Regions from separate parts of the Streptomyces sp. NPDC048434 genome, predicted to be linked through region 1. Evidence: riboswitches for the same ligand, from Rfam matches in the RefSeq annotation. Region 1 holds a riboswitch; the other holds the start of a gene.
The links. Region 1 has a riboswitch for S-adenosylmethionine ahead of ACGFWI_RS35970 (aminotransferase class V-fold PLP-dependent enzyme). Riboswitches for the same ligand answer to the same signal wherever they lie in the genome.

Region 1 (3,399 bases):
GACACCGCATGGGCGATGGACAAGATCATGCGGGGCGAGGCCACCGACGCCCAGATCGCCGGCTTCGCGGTGGCGCTGCGGGCCAAGGGCGAGACCGTCGCGGAGATCTCCGGACTGGTGCGCACGATGTATGCGCACGCCCGGCTGATCGAGGTGCCCGGGCCGAGCGTGGACATCGTCGGCACCGGCGGCGACGGCGCCAAGACCGTCAACATCTCCACGATGTCCTCGATCGTGGTGGCCGGCACCGGCGCCAAGGTCGTCAAGCACGGCAACCGCGCCGCGTCCTCGGACAGCGGCTCCTCCGACGTGCTGGAGAAGCTCGGCGTCAATCTCGACCTCACCCCGCAGCGGGTCACCGAGGTCGCCCAGGAAGCGGGCATCACCTTCTGCTTCGCGGTGATGTTCCACCCCTCGCTGCGGCATGTCGCCAACGCCCGGGGCCAGCTCGGCATCCGTACGACGTTCAATGCGCTGGGCCCGCTGACCAACCCCGCGAGGGTCGGCGCCCAGGCGACCGGAGTCGCCGACGCCCGGATGGCGCCGATCCTGGCCGGGGTGCTCGCCGAGCGCGGCTCGTCGGCGCTGGTCTTCCGGGGCGACGACGGCCTGGACGAGCTGACCACGACCGCGACCTCCCGGGTCTGGATCGTCCGGGACGGCACGGTGCGCGAGGAGGCCTTCGACCCGCGGGACGTGGGGATCCCGCTGGTGCCGGTGGAGGCGCTGCGCGGCGCGGACGCGTCGTACAACGCGGAGGTGGCCCGCCGGCTGCTGGACGGGGAGACCGGTCCGGTGCGCGATGCGGTGCTGCTGAACTCCGCGGCGGCGCTGGTCGCGCTGGAGCCGACCGACGCCCCACTGGCGGAACAGATCCGGGCCGGTATCGACAGGGCCGCCGCCGCGATCGACTCGGGTGCGGCGCTTCAGGCGCTGGAGCGCTGGGTGGCCGCCAGCAACACATGAGCGCGCGGTGACGCAGAGTGTGACGCAAGCCCCGGTCCGGTATACGGACCGGGGCTTGCGCGATGTTGCCGGTGTGGCATGATTCTGCGCAGGTCACGAGTGACAGCGATGCAGGCCCCGGCCCGCTGTCCGGCAACCCTCCTTCCGTGGCGGGGTGCCCCGGGTGATGACCAGGCCGCAGGCAGCGAGGTCTGCGGCAAGCGCGGATCCCTCGCCAGGGATCCTGGTCCCCGAGGGAGAACTTCCGTGAATCAGCGAATGCGATAGGGCTCGACGGCCCCTTTTCCGCACCTCTTTTCCTTTTCCGCTGCGGCGCCGTGCCGTGCGCTCCTGCGCCCCGCCCGCAGCGAATTCGCTTACCTCTTACGGGAGTTCGCCATGTCTGTTTCCGCCGTTGCCGCCGACCGCTCCGTGTGTGCCCCGCTGCCGGTTCTCGGCCGGGACGTCCTCGTTCCGCTCGTGACCGGCGGCGAGGTCGACTACGCCGCGCTGGACTACGCCGCCAGCGCGCCCGCGCTGCAGCGGGTCTGGGACGACGTGGCGGCCTACGCCCCGTACTACGGCAGTGTGCACCGCGGCGCCGGGTACCTCTCGCAGCTGTCCACCGACCTCTTCGAGAACAGCCGCCGGACGATCGCGGAGTTCCTGGGCTGCGGGTCCGAGGACCAGGTGGTCTTCACCCGCTCCACCACCGACTCGCTGAACCTGCTCGCCGCCGTACTCCCGCAGGGCACCCGGGTGTTTGTCTTCGAGACCGAGCATCACGCCTCGCTCCTGCCGTGGGAGCAGCGCGCGGATGTCGCGGTGACCTACCTCAACGCGCCGCGCACCCCGCAGCAGGCGGTGGACACCCTGGAGAAGGCGCTGGCCGAGCGGGAGCCCTACGGCCCGGCGCTGGTCTGTGTGACCGGTGCGTCGAATGTGACCGGTGAGCTGTGGCCGGTGCGGGAGCTGGCGACCGCCGCACATGCGCACGGCGCGCGGATCGTGCTGGACGCGGCGCAGCTCGCCCCGCACCACCCCGTGGACATCGCGGACCTGGACGTCGACTGGATCGCCTTCTCCGGGCACAAGCTGTACGCGCCGTTCGGCGCCGGTGTGTTGGCCGGCCGCGCGGACTGGCTGCAGGACGCCGAACCGTATCTGGCCGGCGGCGGCGCCAGCCGCAAGGTCTCCCGGCGGACGGACGGCGGCGTGGACGTCGAGTGGCACACCACCGCCGCGCGGCACGAGGCCGGTTCGCCGAACGTCATCGGCGCCTATGCGATCGCCTCGGCCTGCCGGGCGCTGACCGAGGCCGGATTCGAGGGCCTGGTCGCCCGTGAGCAGGAGCTGATCGCCCGGGTGCGGGAAGGGCTGGCCGAGGTGCCCGAGGTGAACGTGCTCTCGCTCTTCGGCGAGGACGCGGCGCGGGTGGGCGTCCTCTCCTTCGTCGTCGAGGGCTGGAACAGCTCGCACTTCGCGGCGGCGCTGTCGGCGGAGTACGGCATCGGCGTCCGCGACGGCCTGTTCTGCGCGCACCCGCTCGTACGGACCCTGCTGGGCAGCGAGCCGCAGGAGCCGGGGGAGTGCGGGGCCCCGGAGGCGGCGCCCGGTGAGCGGTCGCTGAACGCCATCCGGGTCAGCTTCGGTGCCGGGACGCCCGACGAGCACGTCGAGCGGTTCGTCCGGGCGGTCAAGGAACTGGTGGCGGACGGTGCGCGCTGGAACTACCGCACGGAGGACGGGCGTTGTGTGCCCGCCGTCTGATCCCACGTTGTCGGCTCTCTCGCCGTAGTGGTTGTCCGCCGTTGCGCCTGGCGGCGGGCCGGGTCCGCTGCGCGGGGCTGTGGGTACGGTGAGTGGATGGGTGAAACGTGGGTGGGGGCGGGCGTTCGGCCCGCCGGTTCACGGGCGAGACGCAAGGCGCACTGGACCACCTACCGGCACCCCCACCAGCCTTTTCCACCCCTCAACGGGAGGGGACGCGCCGCAGGACGAAGTCCGGAGGAGCGGCACCGCACCCGACAGCCCCGCGCAGCGACCCCAGCCCGCCGCAGGCGCAACGGCGAGCAAGGCCGACAACGTGGGGCGCAAGGCAAAGCGCAGCGGAGAGGCGCAACGGCGAGCAAGGCCGACAACGTGGGGCGCAAGGCAAAGCGCAGCGGAGAGGCGCAACGGCGAGCAAGGCCGACAACGTGGTGCGCAAGGCAAAGCGCAGCGAAAACGTGGGAAAGAAAGGGCTACGCGTCGAGGCCGATCGCGAACGCCGCCTCAAGGTCGTGCTGGGAGTACGTACGGAACGCGATGTGCGTCTCCGTGGCGGCGACGCCGGGCACCTTGCTGATCCGGCCCGGGATGACGTCGGCGAGGTCGTCGTGGGCGGCGACCCGCACCATCGCGATCAGATCGTGGGCTCCGGTGACCGAGTAGACCTCGCTGACACCTTCCAGC
Region 2 (3,399 bases), on a different contig from region 1:
GCGAAGAAGACTGCGCAGGCCTCAAGGTTGATCCGCTGGTTCTCCTTCGGGAACTTCTTGGGCGCCCCCTTGACGGGGAACGTGCAGTTGAAGCAGTGCTTCAGCGACTTCATCGCCTTGTCCGGGCTCACCTTGAGCCCCGGGTAGTGCGCGTTGTTGGGCTTGACGGTGAAGCGCTCGTCGTACAGCTTGCGCAGGCCCGCCGCCGCACCCTTGGTGCCCGCGGACGGGGCGGCGGCAGCCTTGGTCACGAGCTGCTGCGCCGAGTCGCCCGACTGTGCCTGAGCGGGCGTCGCGGTGGCCAGCACGCCCACTGCCGCCACGGCGGTGAGGATCTGCCCCGTAGAGATACGCATGAAAAGACTTCCCCCTGGTCACAAAGCAAGATCAAGAACGCCGTCACCCTACCCGCTCCGACTACCCGTCAGTAACTGAATATGGCTTCCCCTCCGGGAAGTTCGGGGGATGTCGCCCGTGGCCTGCCCGGCTCGACCAGGGGGGCGGTGCGGGCGTGCGGATTGCGGCAGGACTGGGCGTCACGTCCGGTGCGGCTGCCTGTGTGCGCGGGCGATGGTGCGTGGCCGACGGCAGGCCCGCGGAGCGGGTTCACCTGCCGTCCGTGGAAGAGGCCGCGGGTCTTCAGGCCGCGCGCCGCTCCGCGTACTCCGGGATTTCGGCCATCGGGGGGCGCTCCTCGGTGTCGACCTCCGTGGTGCGCGGGACGAAGCCCTGCTCGCCGCGGTCGAACTGGGTGAGCCGGGGGCGCACCAAGTGGCCGCGGGTCAGGCGCAGTTGCGCGGTCCGGTAGATCGCGGCGGCCATCCGGCCCAGGGCCTGGCCGTCCTGGTGGCGGTGTTTGCGTACGCCGACGTCCACCTGGGCGAGGGCGTCGAGGCCGACAGTGTGCAGGGCGTCGACGAGCAGGCCGAGCTCGACGCCGTAGCCGACCGGGAACGGCAGCCGCTCCAGGAGGGAGCGGCGGGCCGCGTACTCGCCGCCCAGGGGCTGGACGAAGCCGGCCAGCTGCGGCCAGTGCAGATTCAGCAGCGGACGGGCGACCAGCTCCGTCACCCGGCCGCCCTGGCCGGCCCCGGCGCCCTCGGCGCCGGTCTCCAGGGGGCGGTCGTACATCGCCTTCACGAACTGGATGTCCGGATCCGTGAGCAGCGGGCCGACGGTCCCGGAGACGAAGCCGGCGGAGAATTCGCGCAGGTCGGCGTCGATGAAGCAGACGATGTCGCCGGTGGTGACCAGCAGGGAGCGCCACAGCACCTCGCCCTTGCCGGGGAGGGCGGGCAGCCGCGGCAGGACGCTGTCGCGGTGGACGACCCGGGCGCCGGCCGCCGCCGCGACCTCGGCGGTGCGGTCGGTGGAGCCGGAGTCCAGCACCACCAGCTCGTCGACGAGCGGGACGGTGTCGGTCATCAGCTCGGCGCGGATCACCGACACGATCGCCCCGACGGTGGCCTCCTCGTCGAGCGCGGGCAGCACCACGCTGACCGTGCGGCCCGTCTGGCGCTTCGCCTCCAGCAGCTGCCCCAGCGGGCGGTCCGCGGCGGACCAGGAGCGGCTGCTCAGCCAGCCCTCCACCTCTTCCAGCACGTCTACGACTCCTCGGTCGCCGCCGGATCGGCGGCCTGTGTGATCCATCTCGCGGTTCGGACGACTATCTCAACAGTCACGGCCTTCGGTTACAGTCTTGAACAACGCGGATGGCCGTCGCATGTCGGGGTCCGCGCCACAAACGCCTGGGTTTCGGCCCAGCGCCATACCGCTCATCCAGAGGGGCAGAGGGATACGGCCCGTTGAAGCCCCGGCAACCCTCCAGCCGGTCTTGCCGCCAGGACGCTGAAATGTCCCGCGTGCGCGAGGCTCCCGGCTTGGGAAGGTGCCAAATCCGTCTCGTGGCGAGATTCGTCGCGAGGAAGATGAGGAGAAAGGGCCTCGCCTCCATGGCTGTGCAAGTCACCGAAAACACCCCCACCGTCGCTCTGGGCCCCGCCGCCGCGCTGTCCTGCCGCGAGTGCGGCCAGCGCTTCCCGCTCGGCCCGATCTTCGCGTGCCAGGAATGTTTCGGGCCGCTCGAAGTCGCGTACGACCTGCCGAGCGGCGACCCCGAGGGCCTGCGGAAGCAGATCGAGGCCGGTCCGGACAACATCTGGCGCTACGCCCCGCTGCTGCCCGTCCCCGCCGACGTGGCCGACAAGCCCAACCTGAACCCCGGCTTCACCAAGCTCGTCAAGGCCGACCGGCTCGCCGCCGAGCTGGGCGTCACCGGCGGTCTGTACGTCAAGGACGACTCCGGCAACCCGACGCACTCCTTCAAGGACCGCGTCGTGGCGATCGCCGTCGAGGCCGCCCGCGCGTTCGGCTTCACCACGCTCTCCTGCTCCTCCACCGGCAACCTCGCCGGTGCGGTCGGCGCCGCGGCCCGCCGCGCCGGTTTCGAGTCCTGCGTGTTCATCCCGCACGACCTGGAGGCCGGCAAGGTCGTCATGGCCGCGGTCTACGGCGGTGACCTGGTCGGCATCGAGGGCAACTACGACGACGTCAACCGCTTCTGCTCGGAGCTCATCGGCGATCCGCTGGGCGAGGGCTGGGGCTTCGTCAACGTCAATCTGCGCCCGTACTACGGCGAGGGCTCCAAGACCCTCGCGTACGAGATCTGCGAGCAGCTGGGCTGGCAGCTCCCGGACCAGATCGTCATCCCGATCGCGTCCGGCTCGCAGCTCACGAAGATCGACAAGGGTCTCAAGGAGCTGATCGCCCTCGGCCTGGTCGAGGACAAGCCGTACAAGATCTTCGGCGCCCAGGCGGAGGGCTGCTCGCCGGTGTCCACGGCCTTCAAGGCCGGGCATGACGTCGTGCGCCCGCAGAAGCCGAAGACCATCGCCAAGTCGCTGGCGATCGGCAACCCGGCCGACGGCCCGTATGTGCTCGACATCGCCCGCCGTACGGGCGGCGCCGTCGAGGACGTCAACGACGAGCAGGTCGTGGACGCGATCAAGCTGCTGGCCAGGACGGAAGGCATCTTCGCGGAGACCGCGGGCGGGGTGACCGTCGGCGTGACCAAGAAGCTCGTCGAGGCCGGTCTGCTCGACCCCTCCCTGACCACCGTCGTCCTGAACACCGGTGACGGCCTCAAGACACTGGACGCGGTCGCCCCGACCTCCGGACCCACGGCGACGATCCGTCCCGATCTGGACGCGTTCCGCGCGGCCGGCCTGGCACGCTGAGGCTGTCGGCCGGTCCGCGGACGAGGCCGCGCCACAGCCCCCGAACTCGTACTCCGTCATTCCTGGAAGGCACCACCATGAGCGTCAAGGTCCGCATCCCCACCATCCTCCGCACGTACACCGACGGCCAGGCCGAGGTCCCCGCCGAGGGCGCGACCCTCTC

Region 2: linked by a shared signal. The riboswitch ahead of thrC (threonine synthase) and the one ahead of ACGFWI_RS35970 (aminotransferase class V-fold PLP-dependent enzyme) in region 1 are both predicted to bind S-adenosylmethionine.

Annotation. Positions count from the first base shown of each region.
Region 1 is NZ_JBICXQ010000043.1:49,617-53,015, reverse strand. Features, by position in the region: gene trpD (anthranilate phosphoribosyltransferase) at 1-966, shown strand, start outside; SAM riboswitch class IV at 1,058-1,175, shown strand; gene ACGFWI_RS35970 (aminotransferase class V-fold PLP-dependent enzyme) at 1,345-2,715, shown strand; gene ACGFWI_RS35965 (Lrp/AsnC ligand binding domain-containing protein) at 3,189-3,399, opposite strand, start outside.
Region 2 is NZ_JBICXQ010000024.1:79,238-82,636, reverse strand. Features, by position in the region: gene ACGFWI_RS26580 (hypothetical protein) at 1-356, opposite strand, end outside; gene ACGFWI_RS26575 (glucosyl-3-phosphoglycerate synthase) at 640-1,602, opposite strand; SAM riboswitch class I at 1,773-1,935, shown strand; gene thrC (threonine synthase) at 1,953-3,236, shown strand; gene ACGFWI_RS26565 (MoaD/ThiS family protein) at 3,314-3,399, shown strand, end outside.